DNA from 3 places in the Clostridium sp. MB05 genome. Region 1 is predicted to be linked to each of the others. Evidence: riboswitches for the same ligand, from Rfam matches in the RefSeq annotation. Region 1 holds a riboswitch; each other region holds the start of a gene.
What was found. A riboswitch is a leader RNA that binds a small molecule or an ion and turns the genes downstream of it on or off. The one in region 1 is predicted to bind lysine.
Positions count from the first base shown of each region.

Region 2: linked by a shared signal. The riboswitch ahead of ACH36K_RS08055 (APC family permease) and the one ahead of ACH36K_RS02490 (Na+/H+ antiporter NhaC family protein) in region 1 are both predicted to bind lysine.
Region 3: linked by a shared signal. The riboswitch ahead of ACH36K_RS00365 (transporter substrate-binding domain-containing protein) and the one ahead of ACH36K_RS02490 (Na+/H+ antiporter NhaC family protein) in region 1 are both predicted to bind lysine.

Region 1 is NZ_CP174370.1:501,963-507,653, reverse strand. It holds gene ACH36K_RS02500 (aminopeptidase P family protein) at 1-164, opposite strand, end outside; gene ACH36K_RS02495 (DUF5680 domain-containing protein) at 332-787, shown strand; gene ACH36K_RS02490 (Na+/H+ antiporter NhaC family protein) at 921-2,648, opposite strand; lysine riboswitch at 2,767-2,942, opposite strand; gene ACH36K_RS02485 (aminopeptidase P family protein) at 3,028-4,260, opposite strand; gene ACH36K_RS02480 (ACT domain-containing protein) at 4,279-4,719, opposite strand; gene ACH36K_RS02475 (hypothetical protein) at 4,811-5,023, opposite strand; gene ACH36K_RS02470 (spore maturation protein) at 5,156-5,680, opposite strand.
Region 2 is NZ_CP174370.1:1,729,139-1,734,829, reverse strand. It holds gene ACH36K_RS08060 (sigma 54-interacting transcriptional regulator) at 1-508, opposite strand, end outside; gene ACH36K_RS08055 (APC family permease) at 652-1,977, opposite strand; lysine riboswitch at 2,049-2,221, opposite strand; gene ACH36K_RS08050 (heavy metal translocating P-type ATPase) at 2,284-4,719, opposite strand; gene ACH36K_RS08045 (ABC transporter permease) at 4,855-5,646, opposite strand; gene ACH36K_RS08040 (ABC transporter permease) at 5,648-5,691, opposite strand, start outside.
Region 3 is NZ_CP174370.1:55,920-61,610, forward strand. It holds gene ACH36K_RS00350 (PLP-dependent aminotransferase family protein) at 1-1,142, shown strand, start outside; gene ACH36K_RS00355 (amino acid ABC transporter ATP-binding protein) at 1,297-2,037, opposite strand; gene ACH36K_RS00360 (amino acid ABC transporter permease) at 2,064-2,831, opposite strand; gene ACH36K_RS00365 (transporter substrate-binding domain-containing protein) at 2,899-3,729, opposite strand; lysine riboswitch at 3,875-4,058, opposite strand; gene ACH36K_RS00370 (PAS domain S-box protein) at 4,309-5,691, opposite strand, start outside.

The DNA.
Region 1 (5,691 bases):
CCCACTAAAAGAGTACCTGCTGAGCCAGTAAAACCTGATATAAACTCTCTTCCTTTAAAATAGTCAGATACATATTCACTCTGATGAGAATCACTACTTGGAATAATATAGTAGTCAATATTTTTTATTTTCATTACTTCCCTAAGTTTAGCTAAATTGCTCATATTAAATGCCCCCTTAATAATTTTATATTTATAATTATACCCTATATACTTTATGAGATTCCATATATTCACTTAATTCTAAATATATTATATTTTCTGAAAACTCGTTGATTTACCTAAGTTTTTTATATATAATCTAAATGATGTATAAAAAAGGGGGAGCTTACATGGGAGACTTATTAAAATTTAAAAACTTTATAATTGAAGCGAAGAAAAATACTTATGCTTCAGGTGCTAAAAAAGAAACACCTTCTAGGCCAAACTCAAAGGACTATGCCTATAAAAAATTTAATTACTATTATCTAGATAGCCATCTAGGTGATAGAGAATTTATAGGAGAGGAATTAGTTTGGGAAAACGAAAAGGTTTCCTGGGGAATGAATTATAAAGGACAAGTTCTTGTTGATGAATTACCTTCAGGATTTAATAAATTTTTAAAGAAATCTTTAAAAAATGTATCCGATGATTGTCCGTTTAGAGGACCTAAATATTTTAAAGAAGATGATTTTACATATCAATGCAATTGGGATGGTGATTTAGCTTCTTTTAATGGAGTTGAATCAATATCACATAATGGAATTGAAATATTTAAGCTCTACTTTCATGGTGGAAGTCTAAAATAAATATCATTTGTTTTAAAGTAAAAGAAGCTTTACAAATAACTAAATTTATTTGTAAAGCTTCTTTTCATACTCTTAATATTTATAAGTATATATAAATATCCATTAATAATTATAACCTAAATATATCTTATTATTATTTTGCTTCTTCTACACTCTTACCTAATATTTGGATTCCTATATATACTGCTAATATAGATATAGGTAGTACAATATACCAAGCTAATCCAAAACCCGCTGGAATATATCCAAATAAAATTGTAATTGCAGCTATAAATAGTGAATACCACATTTGAGTGTTAACATGAGCAATATGATTACAACCTGCTCCCATTGATGAAAGTATTGTAGTATCTGATATTGGTGAACAGTGATCTCCAAAAATAGCTCCAGTTAAAACAGCACTTGTACTAACTATTACATAGCTCATATCTGGATTCATTGAATAAGCTAGTGGAATTGCAAGTGGCATTAGTATTCCCATTGTTCCATAAGCCGTTCCTGTTGCAAAAGAAATAACTGCACCTAATGTAAATATTAAACTTGGAAGCAAGAAATTTGGTAGTGATCCTGAAAGTAATGAAACTAGATATTTAGCAGTTCCTAAATCCTTTATTACAGAACTTAGTGACCAAGCTAATAATAAAATTACTCCTGTTATAAGTAATGGTTTCATACCATCTATCCATGTTTCTATAGCTTCAGAAACAGTAAATATCTTCTTAGATACTCCCATTATAATTGATACTATACTTGCTATTAATGCTGATTGGAATAATGCTACTGATGCATCTGATGCACTAAATGCTTCTTGTATAGCCTTAAATGATATTGGTGAATTAGTCATTATATTTTGAAGGGCAACATCTTCACCACCCATTATTACTGTATAACCACTAAAATAGAAACATATTAATGAAGTTATAACCAAAACACCTATTGGTATTATAGCATTCCATATACTTAACTCTACACCTTCTTTTGGTTCAAGGTCTGAATGATCTAAGTTAGAATCTGATGCAACTTCATCAACATTAGAGTTTAACCCTCTTTTTCTTGCCTCTACTTCCGCCTTATACATAGGACCAAAATCCTTTAATAAAACTGAAGTAATAAATACAAAAACTAATATTAGTATATTATAAAATCTATATGGTATAGTTTGTAAAAACACTCCAAAAGCATCAACTTCTTGCCCTATTCCATTTATAAAAGCATCATTTATTAGCCCTACTTCTAATCCTATCCAAGTAGATACAATAGCTAAGCCTGCTATTGGTGCTGCTGTTGCATCTATTATAAAGGCTAGTCTTTCTCTTGATATTTTCATCTTATCTGATACTGGCTTCATTATAGGACCGACTATTAATGAATTTGCATAGTCATCAAAAAATACAGCTAACCCTAATAACAATGTAACTAATTGTGTGCTTCTAGCATTCTTAGCCCTTCTTGCTAATGCTTCTGCAACAGCCTTAGCTCCCCCCATTTTAGCAACTAAGTGTATAACTCCCCCTATAACTAATACCTGAAGAATTATACCTGCATTCCATGGATCAGATAATGAGTTTAAAACTCTAGATACAAAATCTAAAAAAGATTGTGTAACTGCTCCAAGAAAAGTATTATCAACTAATTGAACTAAAAATGTACCTGATAAAGTTCCGATAAACAAAGATATAATAACATTCTTTGTTATAAATGCTAAAACTATTGCTACCACCGGCGGTATCAAAGTTAATAATCCATAATGATTTGCATTAGATGTAGATTGATCTACCTCTGCTGCGAAAACTATTGATGTTGACATTAAAATCATCATCATAGTCATTAATATTAATCTTAGATTTCTTTTATTATTCATAATGCTCCCCCTATATATTTCATGAATAATTTAAGGGCAGAAATTAAAAAGAGCCTTGAGTTCTCACTCAAGGCTATAGATACACTTTAATTAATATTCTAAATAAAGTTAAAAATCCTCAAGCGATAGCTCACCACAAATTAAGTTTGTGACAGTGTTACACATATTTTGTGAAACCCCAGCCATATGATATTAAAGCATTAATCATACGCTTCGGCGATAATTCCTTTTCTATTAAATCAAAGTGCTTACCTCATTAATAGTACTATTAATTATCGCGCCTCTACCCTTGTCGTTATTCATATTTAATTTATAGGATTATTATACAATTTTTCACTAGTTAAATCAACCTTTAATCCCAGGCTTAATTCTCTTTAACTTATCTATTAGCCATAAATTCTTCTATTTCCTCTACTGTCTTGATCATTTCTTTAGTTAATACTTCATTTCCGTTATCTGTTATTAAAATATCATCTTCTATTCTTATTCCTATACCTTCATTTTCTATGTATATTCCAGGCTCAACAGTATATACCATTCCAGCTTCAAAGGTTACATCCCTATTTTCTAACTCTATATCATGAGTATCCATACCCAAGCTATGACCTATACTATGATAATAAAATTGAGATACATCTTCCTTTTTAGAAATTAATCCAAGAGATATACATTCCTCTGCAACCCACTCTTTAGCCTTATTATTTAAATCTATGAATTTAACTCCTGGCTTCATTTCTTTAATAACTTTTTCATTTACTCTAAGAACTGCATTATAAACTTCTTTTTGTCTTTCAGTAAACTTTCCATTAATAGGGAAGGTTCTTGATATATCACCATTATAATATTTATATTGAGCACCTAAATCAAATAATATTAAGTCCCCATCCCTTAATTCTGAGTCGTTATTTACATAATGTAAAACGGTTGCATTTTTCCCTGCTGCTGCAATAGTTTTAAATGCAAAGTCTTTTACACCATTTTTCTTACAAATAAAATCAAAGTAAGCTTCAAGTTCGTACTCTTTTATGCCCGGCTTAGAATTTTTCATTAATTCTTTTACACCTTCTATAGTAATTTCTATAGCTTTCTTAATCCTACTAATTTCTTCTTCAGTTTTTATAAGTCTTAAATTTCCTATAATCTTATATGCATTTTTAACACTTACATTATAATATTTTTTCTTAATTTCATTTATATACTTATATGATGGATTATCTTTTTCTAAATCTAAATATATATTTATTTCTTCTTTATTAATTAATATTTTTTCTATAAACCCGTTAAAATCACCTAAGTACTTAACATCTTCTATACCACAAATATCTAATACTTCTTCTTTTCTAATAGTTTTACCTTCCCATTTTTCTGTAATAGGATTTATCTCTTTTATAAATAGATGTTCATTAGTTTTTCCATTCATTTTCGATAAAACTAAAATATGCTTTTCTTCATCTATTCCTGTTAAATAATAAAAATTTCTATTTGGTGTAAAAGGATATTTTTCGTCTGCAGTTTTCTTTGGCGAATTACCTGCAAATAATATTAATAAAGAATTATCTTTAATGTTTTCTAAAACCTTATTTCTATTATTCTTATAAAACTCTTTATTCATAAATTCACTCCCTCTTATTTATTCCATAGCTAACACTTTAACACTGACTACATTTGCTAACCCTCTTAAAGTATTAACTAAGTGCTTTAAATCTTTTTTCATATTAGATATATCTAATGTTATGGTTACATTTGCAGCCATATTTATAGGTATATCTTGATTTATTGTTAGTATATTTCCCTTATTAAAAGCTATACAATCTAAAACTTTAGATAAAGTTCCAGCTTCATGAGATAATAAGACAATTAATGTTATCTTTTTACTATTTATCCCCTCTGACATAGGGAAAATATAATCTTTGTATTTATAAAAGGTACTTCTACTTATTCCTGCTTGTTTTACAGCTTCGCTGATATCTTTTGCCTTTCCAATAAGAAGGTTTTCTTTAACCTCTAAAACTTTTTTAAAAACCTCTGGTAGTACCTTACCATTAACTATATAAAATTTTTCTGAAGCCACTAAATCACCTACCCTATAAAAATTAAAAAGTTATATAATTTATAATTATATAACTTTTTAAAAATAAAATACATATTATTAGTGATGTTATTTATATGTGAATCTTATTTGATTTCTTTATTCTAACAAAAAATGTTTTCAAAAGTGAAATCAATATAGATATAACTCCCCCCAAAGCAAAGCATAGCTGAACATTATCTATAAATAAACCAACTAATACTCCAATTCCTACTCCATATGCTAGAAATATAGCTAAAACTTTTATTTCTTCGTCTGACAAAAATAACCTGTCATTCCACTCCATCTCTAAAACACTTCCCTCCCTTTTTCTATACTATTATTATAGGATATTTTACTATATAACTAGTTACAAAATTATTACGTCTTTATTAAAATTTGTTAAATTTTTAAAGTAAATTTTAGTTTAATAAATTTTCTATAATATGAATTTGCTTACTAAAAAAATAGCTGCTATTATTGCCGTTAAATCTGCTAATATAGCTGCCCATAATGTATGTCTAATTTTTTTAATTTGAACAGCTCCAAAATAAACTGTTATTGTATAAAATATAGTTTCTGTAGTGCCCATAATTACCGAAGCTATTAAACCTATAGCTGTATCAGGTCCATATGTTTTTAATATATCCGTTAAAATACCCATTGCCCCGCTTCCAGATAAGGGTTTTACTAAAACTAATGGTATTACTTCTTTAGGTAACCCTACTACTCTACCTATTGGAGATATAAAATTGTTTAATATATCTAACAATTTAGCTTCTCTAAATATATGAACAGCTATAATCATAGCTAATAAATATGGAAATATGTTTAAACAAACTTGTAATCCTTCTTTTGCCCCTTCTATAAACCACTCATACACCTTTCGTCCTTTAAACATTCCATAGGTAATAATTATTACAACTATTATAGGAATGATACTTTTTGTTAAATACTGAAACATTCTAAATCACT
Region 2 (5,691 bases), 1.2 Mb from region 1:
ATATTTGTGCTATAACTAGTTGTGGATTATCTGCATAATCAGCACAGTTAAATCTTACAAAAGGTGCTTCATCATTTATAACTTTAGACTCAATTGCAAAATTATACATAGCTTCTGCAAACATAGATTTACCAACACCAGTTTCCCCTAAAATTAAAGTGTGTAATCCTCTTGGGGGATATAAAATTGCTGCCTTGGCTTGTTGAATCGGAATCTGCAAACTTAATTTTGCACCAACTAATGTGTCTAGACTATTTCTTTTTTTCTCTTTTACGACTTTCTTATTTTCTTTTGATTTAGATACTTCAGTTCTTACTATAGAACTATATTTTACTGGATGGCCATCTATTTTATCAACTACACCATCTTTATAAAGCTGATTTAAATATCTGCTTACATTAGCCCTATCTAAGTTCATAAAAGCACTAAGCTCGCTTGCTGTTATTCCTTTTTTACTTTTCATTTCTAACCGCTTTAAAGCATCATAAACTTCATTTATCTTACTCATATTTTTTAATATCACCCCAATGTAAACATTTATTTGCTATTAATTTTAACATACATTTATTTTTTTTTACATTAGTAAAATTTTTTAATTCAAAATAAAAACCCTTCTAAAATTTTAGAGGGTTTTTTTCTAATATTTATAATTTAGTTTAAATTGCTTTTATTCTTATGGTAATTATATATATAGAATGGCACTCCTAATAACATAAGTATAAATCCCCACATTACAATTTCTGCTCCTGAACCATATATTGTCCATAATGTATATATAAATGCTAGTAATGGAATTATTCCTTTTTTAATGAAAATTTGTAAATTAAACTCACTTGACTCTCTAAACATAATCATCATTTCTGCTGCTGCAGTTAATAAATATATTGGCAAAAATGCTAGCGTTGCTAATATAGTTATAAATGTAAATGCTGAAACCATACTTTTTTGGTAATTCATTATTAAAAGTATATTAACTAATATGGATCCAATTATTAAAGCATTAGCTGGAGTTGAATATTTAGGATGTAATTTCCCAAAACATTTAGGAAATACACCATCTTCTCCTGCTGCATAAGCAACTCGTGCAGTTGATAATAACCACCCAATAGTTGTTCCTAAAATACATATAACTACTGAAATTGCTAATGGCTTTCCAATTGATGTTCCTAAAATTTTAGTTAATATATCAGTAAGCGGTGCAGAACTTGAAGCTAATTCTTTGTTAGACATTACCCCCATACTAGCAACACTTATTAATATGTATATTACTGCTGATATTAGCATTCCATAAATAGTGCTTTTCTTAACATTTTTTTCTGGATTACTAATTTCTCCTGCAGTTACTGTGGCACTTTCTAAACCTACAAATGCCCATAAAGTTGATGTTGCCGCAAGAGGTATTGAATTTACTCCCTTTCCTTCTGGCATTAAAGGCAATAAATTGGAACTATCAAAATTTAAAAATGCTATGACTATAAACAATGCGAAAAATACAATTTTAAATACAGTTACAAATGATTGAACCTTTCCAGCTTTTTTTACTCCAACAATGTTTATAAATGTAAATATCCATAAGATAGAACTTGTATAAATTATTGATATTAGTGGATTATTTAGTGCTGGAATTATAGCTGCACTATAACTTGCCAATGCTACTATTATAGCTGCATTTCCTATCCATGAACCATTCCAATAAAGCCAAGCGCTTAAAAATCCTGCAAATTCTCCAAAAGCTTCTTTTGTGTATTGATAAGCTCCTCCAGTAGATGGATACTTTGAACCTAAATTAGCAAAGGATATAGCTATTAAAATAGATCCTATAGTTGTTATTACCCATGCAATAATAGTTGCCATTGGACCTGATAATTCTGCTAATGTAGCAGGTAACATAAAAACTCCTGAGCCTATCATATTTCCACAAACAAGCATTGTAGCCATAAATAAAGTGATTTCTTTTTTCATATGTTTCTTTTCCATTTTTTTCTCCTAAAAAAAGTAAGCTCAAAGATTATTCTTTGAGCTTATATTTATTGCAAACTTTAGACAATAATAAAGATAGCTCTCCACAAAAATATTGTGGCAGTTTTGTATATATTTTATACAATCCCAGCATATAACCTTTAAGCTAAGCTATATACTTCGGCAATAACCCCTTTCATATTAAATCATAGTGCTTACCTCATTAATATTACTTTTAGCTATTGCAGCCTCTACCAATAAAATATTAAATTTCCTTCTTAATTCTATCAAAATTTATATATATGTCAAGGAAATATCAAATATTTATACATTTGCCTTAAACTTTCTAAGCCTTAAGGCATTTAATAATACTGATACTGAGCTTAAACTCATTGCTCCTGCTGCTATCATAGGATTTAATAATGGTCCACCAAACACATGAAGAATTCCCATTGCTACTGGTATTCCTAGTACATTATAAGCAAATGCCCAAAATAAATTTTGCTTTATATTATTAATAGTTGCTTTACTTAATTGAATAGCCTTTATAACATCTATTAAATCACTCTTCATTAAAACTATATCTGCCGACTCTATTGCTACATCTGTACCTGATCCTATTGCAATTCCTACATCTGCTTGAACTAATGCTGGGGCATCATTTATACCATCTCCCACCATAGCAACCTTCTTATTTTCGCCTTGTAACTTTTTAACTTCATTTGCTTTATCTTCTGGTAGTACTTCTGCTAAAACTATATCTATTCCAACTTCTTTTGCAATTGCTTTAGCTGTTTTTTCATTATCACCAGTAATCATAGCCACTTTTATTCCCATACTATGAATTGCTTTTATTGCCTTTTTACTATTTTCTTTCACAGTATCAGCTACTGCTACAATTCCTTGGATTTTATTTTCTACTGCTAAGAACATAGGTGTTTTACCTTCTTCTGCTAACTTATTTGATTTCTCTTCTAAATCTTCTAAGTTTATTCCCCTATCCTTCATTAACTTTTTATTTCCTAAAAGAATATTTTCATTTTCTATTTTAACTTCTATTCCATGTCCTGGTATTGCCTTAAAACCATTTATTCCTTTTAGTTTGAGACCTTTATCTTCAGCTTCTTTAACTATTGCCTCACCTAATGGATGCTCTGATCCTTTTTCAGCACTAGCTGCTAAAATTAAAATTTCTTTTTCACTTATATCCTTTGTTATTATATTAGTTACTTTAGGCTTTCCTTCTGTTATAGTTCCTGTCTTATCAAATACAATAGTCTCAACTTTATATGCAGTTTCTAACGCTTCTCCACCTTTTATAAGAACTCCATTTTCAGCTCCCTTGCCTGTTCCTACCATTATTGCAGTAGGTGTTGCTAATCCAAGTGCACATGGACAGGCAATAACTAGTACTGATATAAATATAGTTAGTGAAAATACTGCTGACTCTCCTGATATATACCATCCTAATGCAGCTATAATGGCTAATATAATTACAGTTGGTACAAAATATGCTGATATTACGTCTGCAAGTTTTGCAATTGGCGCTTTTGTTCCTTGAGCATCTTCAACTAATTTAATTATTTGTGCAAGAGCAGTATCATCCCCTACCTTAGTAGCCTTATATTTAATAAATCCTGTTTTATTTATACTTGCTCCAATAACTTTGCTTCCTATACTCTTTTCCACCGGAATACTTTCACCTGTAAGCATAGACTCATCTATTGATGTATTTCCCTCTATAACCTCTCCATCAACAGGTAACTTTTCACCTGGTTTTACTAATACAACGTCTCCTACTATTACTTCTTCAATAGGAACAGTAATTTCATTACCACTTCTAATAATGTTTGCAGTTTTAGGCGCTAATCCCATAAGTTTCTTAATTGCCTCAGATGTTTTTCCTTTTGATACAGCTTCTAAATATTTTCCTAAAGTTATTAATGCAAGTATTACTGCTGCTGATTCAAAATATAAATGCATTGCATAATCATGATCACCTAGATTTATTTTATATATAGCAAATAACCCATAAATCACTGCTGCTGAGGTTCCTATTGATATTAACGAATCCATGTTAGGACTCAGTTTAAATAAGTTTTTAAATCCTATTAAATAGAATTTATATCCTACTATCATAACCGGTATAGTTAATAATAATTGCGTTATTGCAAAATTTAAAGGATTCATCATAGGATCTATAATTTTCGGCAAATGCATTCCTACCATGTGTCCCATTGATATTATTAGTAATGGAACTGTAAATACTAAGGATAATACAAATCTATACCAGAGCTTTTTATAATCTGGAATTTTATTTGAGGAACTCTCCTTTTTCTCTTCTATAATTAATTTATATCCCGCTTTTTCTACTATGCTTTTTATATCTTTGATAGATATTTTATTTTCATCAAAGCTTATATTAAGCTTTTCAGTAGCAAAATTCACAGATGAACCTAATACACCATCAGCTTTTTTAGTAACTCTTTCCACTCTATTTGCACAAGCTGAACAAGTCATTCCCTCCACTTTAAAACTATAGCTCTTAGTCTTCTTTTCTACACTATATCCAGCTTTTTCAACTGCTTTCTCAATGTCCGAGCTATTTAACTTTTCATTGTCATATTTAATACTTAAAGTTTCTGTAGCGAAATTCACACTTGCACTATCTACTCCTTCAAGCTTGTTCATTACTCTTTCGACTCTGCTTGCACAAGCAGTACATGTCATACCTGATATTTTAACTTTTTCTTCTTTCATATTAAACCCTCCTTTTTACCCCTCCCCAGGGGTGTGGTATAACTTTATTATACTCTTTTCATTTATAATGTCAATAATAATTCTCAATATAAATAAAATAGACATATGTATACATTGTACACATATGTCTATTATTTAACTTCCCGCACTCTCATATACGCTAATACCTTTTAGCCATATTTTATATGATACTATTATAGATATTAAACTTACTAAAAACGGTAAAAGTACACCACTTAACATATTCCCTTTCCCAATGAAATATGCTCCCGGATAATAACCTGTAAATGCAAATGGAATAAGAAATGTTAATATAAATTTTATAGCAGCCGGATAAATACTTATAGGATATTTAGCAAATGTACTTATCTGATATGTCATAAACATATATGACTGTGAGAATTTTACCCAAAATGCTATTGATGCTGTTGCAAGCTTTATAGATGTATATATTAATGTTGCACATATAACTACAAAAATAAACTCTACTATCTTAATAGGTGAATAGATAATATTTAAATTTAATGATGCTGTTATTAATAAAATTAAACCAATTATAACTTCTCCAAATCCATCTGGTTGAAAACTTTCAGATATAACTTGAAATAATGGATTTATAGGTCTTAATAAATATTTATCAAATTCACCTTTAACTATAGTTTTCCAACTAAATATCCATAGATAATCAGTAAAAATATGATCTATACCTCTTGGTATTTGAGCAAATCCATATATAAATAATATTTCGTAAAAGCTCCATCCATCTAATGTAGGTATAACGTCAAAAATTAACTTTATAAATATAACTCCAGCAAATTGAACAAATATAAATCCTATAAGCCCTAATATAAAATCAAGTCGATATTCCATTAAAGTTTTTATATATTGTTTAAGAAATTTTACATATAATTTTATATATCTATTCATTTTACCCTCCTAATATAGTTAATTCTTTTATTAAAGCTTTCCACA
Region 3 (5,691 bases), 450 kb from region 1:
AAGTTAATTTTGATAATTCTAAAAGCTCTATATTGGATTTTTCATCTGCATCTCCAGACCCTCAAATTTTTCCATATTTAGATTTTCAGCATTGTATTAACGAAGCAATTAACATATATAAAAATGAGTTATTTATATATGGAACTTCTAAAGGACTGCCATCATTAATTAACGTTATTCAAAAGCATTTAGCTAACTATCAGGTTTTTGCAAATAAAGAAAATATATTTATTACTTCTGGAGTTCAACAAGCATTAGCCATACTAGCTAAATTACCTTTTCCAAATAAAAAAGAAACTATTTTAATAGAGCAACCTGGATATCATTTATTTATAGATTATTTAGAAACTCATAATATACCAGTATTAGGCATTAGAAGAACTAGTTCAGGAATTGATTTAAATCAACTTGAAAAATTATTTAGAACAAAAAGCATTAAATTTTTTTATACCATGCCACGATTTCATAATCCATTAGGAACCTCATATTCTCAAGAAGAAAAAAAGACAATAGTAAAATTAGCAAAAAAATATGATGTATTTATTGTAGAAGATGACTATTTAGCTGACTTAGAAAAAAATTCAAAAGCTGATCCATTATATGCTTATGATAATTTTTCTCATGTTATTTACTTAAAAAGCTATTCAAAAATTATATTTCCTGGATTAAGAATAGGAGTTGCTATCATTCCTGATGCTATTAAAAATGATTTTGGTAAATATAAAAAGCTTATAGATGTAGATAGTCCTATGCTCTCTCAAGCTGCATTAGAAATCTATATAAAAAGTGGTATGTTTGAGCGTCATAAACAAAAAATTAAAACCTCTTATTCTTTAAGAAGTACTTGCTTAAATTCAACGCTAGAGCATCAATATAAATATTACAGTGATATTTTTAAGTATCATTCTAATGAAAATCAATGTATTCATACCTATATAACTTTTAACGATAAAGTAAATAGGGAGCACCTTTTAAGTAATCTAAAAAAGAAATCTATCATAGTTGCTACTGAGCAAGGTCATTATTTAGATACTTTTCAGAAAGAAAAGATTTTGAAATTAAATGTGACAAACGTAAGAGAAGATCTTATTGAAAATGCTGTTATAGATATAATTCAAGAAATAAAAAATATGAAAATTTAAGTTATCATAAATAAATATACATTATTCTATAATTAAAACAAGTTAATATATAGACATATTAAAAACTATAATAAATTAAATTTATTATAGTTTAATGAAATGTTTTTCTTATAAAAAATCGCTACTATCAAAATTATTTTGACAGTAGCGATTTTTATATATTATTTAATGTACGTTTTAAAAATTCACGAGTACGCTCTTTAGTTGGATTATTGAATATTTTTTCTGGAGTGCCTTCTTCCTCAATAACTCCATTATTCATAAATACTACACGATCAGATACTTCTTTTGCAAATCCCATTTCATGTGTTACTACTAGCATTGTAAGACCGCTCTCAGCAAGTTCTTTCATAACCTTTAAAACTTCTCCTACCATTTCTGGATCAAGAGCTGATGTTGGCTCATCAAAAAGAATAACATCTGGTTCCATTGATAATGCCCTTGCAATAGCTACACGTTGCTTTTGTCCTCCAGATAACTGTTTCGGTTTAGCATTAATATAGTTACCCATGCCAACAACTTCTAAATATTTCATTGCCACTTTTTCAGATTCTTCTCTTGAACGCTTTAATACCTTCATTTGTCCTACAACACAATTCTTTAATACATTATGGTTATTAAATAAATTAAATTGTTGAAATACCATACCTAGTTTAGTACGATATTTATATATATTATGGTTATCATCCAAAATATTTTCTTCATTGTAAATTATCTCTCCACCACTTGGTTTTTCTAAAAGATTTATACAACGTAGAAGAGTTGATTTTCCTGACCCAGATGAACCTATTATACAAACAACTTCTCCTTTATTTACTGAAAAGTTAATATCTTTTAATACTTCATGTGTTCCAAAGGATTTATTTAAATGCTTTATATCTATTACTTTTTCCATATTCTCTCCTCCATTAAACTATACTACTACAGTACTTTCTTTTTACGTAGTATATTTTCAGGTGTTTCTACTTGCATTTGATTACCTGCCATAATGTAATTGTCTGGACCATCTATTTTTCTTTCTATAGCTCTTAAAATTCTTGTAATTGTAAATGTCATTACAAAGTAAATTATGCATGATACAAAGAATGACTCAAAATATCTAAAATTATTTCCTGCAATTGATTTAGTTTGGAAAAATAACTCTGATACCGAAATTACATTTAGTACAGATGTATCTTTTATATTTATTACAAATTCATTGCCTGTTGCTGGTAAAATATTACGAATCACTTGTGGTAATACTACATTAATCATTGTTTGAGAATGCGTCATTCCAATGGCTTGAGCCGCTTCGAATTGCCCCTTATCTACTGAAACAATACCGCCTCTAACTATTTCTGACATATATGCACCTGTATTAATAGATACTATAAATAAAGCTGCTACTATTTTATTTATATCTATCCCTAAGAATTGTGCTGATCCATAATAAATTACCATAGCTTGCACAATCATAGGTGTTCCACGGAAAAACTCTATATAAATTGAAAGAATAGCATTAATAAATTTTAAAATTCCTCTTTTAATTCCTCTATCTGGTACTGGAATAGTACGTACAACACCTACTAATAAACCAATTAATGAACCTACTAAAGTACCAACTATAGAAATTAATAATGTCATTCCTGCCCCACGTAAAAACATTGGCCAGTTATTTTCAACAATTCTTATTATCCATTCTATACTCATCTTTTATTCTCCTTATTAAATATAATAAGAGGGAATTGGTTGAATTTAACCAATTCTAACTCTAATATTATTGTGCTGCTGGTTGATTTTTAATAGCATTGTCCATTATTGTTTTTTGTTCTTCTTGTGATACACCAGCTAAAATTTCATTTATTTTTTTAGTTAACTCGCTATTTTTTGCAAGCCCTACTGCTATTGCTGTATCTTCTGGTGATGTTACAAATCCATCTTTGAATTCAATCATTTTAAAGTTTGAATTAGCCATTTGAGCACTTATAGCTTCTGGTCTTTCTGTTACATATCCATCAATTACTCCTGACTCAAGAGCAACCCTCATAGCTGGAAAATTATCCATAGCTGGTTGTATATTTACACCTGGAATTTGATCTATTACTGAATAATGGAATGTATTTAATTGAGCTGTTATTTTAGCTCCTGAAAAATCTTTTAATGAATTAGCATTTTCATAAGCTCCTCCATTTTTAACAAGCATAACCAAATCTGATGTATAATAGTTATCTGAAAAATCAATTGTTTCTTTACGCTTTTCTGTTGGAGACATTCCAGCTATTATTGCATCTATCTTACCTGATGTTAATGCTGGAACTAATCCATCCCACTCTGTTTTAACAATAACTAATTTTTTTCCTAAGCCATCAGCTATTTTTTTTGCAATTTCTACATCATAGCCTCCTGCGTATTCTGCACTTCCATCAATTTTTACTGCACCATTTGAATCATTCATTTGTGTCCAGTTAAATGGTGCATATCCTGCTTCAAGTCCCACCCTAAAGACATCTTCACCTTTATTTCCTGATGATTTTCCTGAGCCACACCCTGTTAGTGTTAACATTGCTGTCAATGATAATGAAATTAATAATGATAGTTTTTTCTTCATAGTAAATCCTCTCCTTTTTTATAATAAAAAAACCAACCTTTACTTAGGTTGGTGCTATCTTAAATATTCGGATAATTAACTATAAAAAAATAACTGAGCAAAGCTCAGGTCTACTTATATAATTAACCTAATCCTCATCTTTCCCATTTGAGATAGCACAACTTAATAAACCGGGACATTTATTAAGACAGTCCTGTAGCTCTTAACTACAGACCCAGCAAGTAATACTGAGAAATATTACAAACTTCGGCAAAATTCCCTTCTCATTAGCATCATCGCCTTCTCAAGCTCCACTAAAAACTGTTAAATTTTGCGCCTCTACCTCACATATAAAAGTGAGGTATTTATTAAATTATATATAGTGTACAATCTTATTTCATTATTGTCAATACCTAAAAAAGAATTTTTTCAATATTTTATTAATTTGAAAATTTAGAACAATATATTATAATTAAAAAATTTAAGAACCCTAAATTTCCTTAGGATTCCTAAACTATATGTTATACATTCTAATTTATATAAAATTTATTATTAAATTTTATATTTTAAATCTTTGAATGAAATTATTAAGCTTCTTTTTTATTCCTCATTTAGCGCCTTTTCAATGAATAATTTAACTATTTCTGGGTCAAACTGAGTTCCAGCATTTTTTCTTATTATTTCAATTGCATCAGATTTGCTTAAGTTTTTCCTATAAGGTCTATCTCTAGTCATAGCATCATAAGCATCAGCCACTGCTATAACCCTAGCTTGCCAAGGTATCTCTTCTCCTTTTAGTCCTTTAGGATATCCCTTTCCATCCCACCTTTCATGATGTGCTAAAGCATACTCTGCAATTGGTGCATATTCATTTAAAGAGCTTAATATCCTATATCCAATTTCAGGATGCCTCTTGATTTCTAGCCACTCAGAATCACTAAGCGAACTAGGTTTATTCAGAATTTTTCCATCAATGGCTATTTTTCCTATATCATGCATCAGTCCTGCCGTTCTAAGCTCTCTTATATTTGCATCACTTAAATTTAAAGTAGATGCTATTAAAGCACATAGTTCTCCGACTCGTATGGAATGCTTCTCTTCTCTTTCATTTTTTTCGTATAAAGTTTTTATTATTACCTCTATAGTCTTATACCTCATACTGGTACTTTCAGATAACTTCCGCCTATACATATAGTCTTCAGCTTTCTTAAATACTGCTAGCATTTCCTCATTCTCTTCTATTTTAGTTTTCCACCCATAAGAAATTGATACATTAATCGAATTAAATTTTTCCTTATCAATAGCACTATTTATTCGATTTAAAATCTTTTCTGTTTCCTCAGAACTAGTTTTAGGCAATATAATTGTAAATTCATCTCCACCTATTCTAGAAATAATATCCTCATTTCTACATTCTTTTTTTATCACCTTAGCAACTTTTTGTAAAAGTTTATCTCCCTCTAAATGACCAAAAGCATCATTAGTTAGTTTTAATCCATTGACATCAATTATAACAAGAGTTATTGGAAGATTACTTTTAGTATCTAACCTCTTTAATTCTTCTTCAAAAAATCTTCTATTATATAATCCAGTTAGTTGGTCATAAAAGCTTAAATATTCAATTTTTTCTTGCCTTTCTTTCTTCTCACTAACATCTCTAAATGCTAACGCTACTCCATTAATAACATCATTTTCACCTTTAATTGGAGCTGCATTATCTTCAATAAATCTTTCTTCTCCATCTTTAGATATTAAAATGGAATTATTACAAAGTTCAACTATATTACCTGTTCTTAGAACATTATATACAGGATTATTACACTTTTCTCTTGTAAATTCATCAATAAGATTAAATACTTCTTCTAATGGTTTACCAACAGCCTCTTCTTGTGTCCATCCCGTTAACTTCTCAGCTATTCTGTTTAATAGCAATATATTCCCATGACTATCAGTAGAAATAACGCCATCACCAATAGAAAGAAG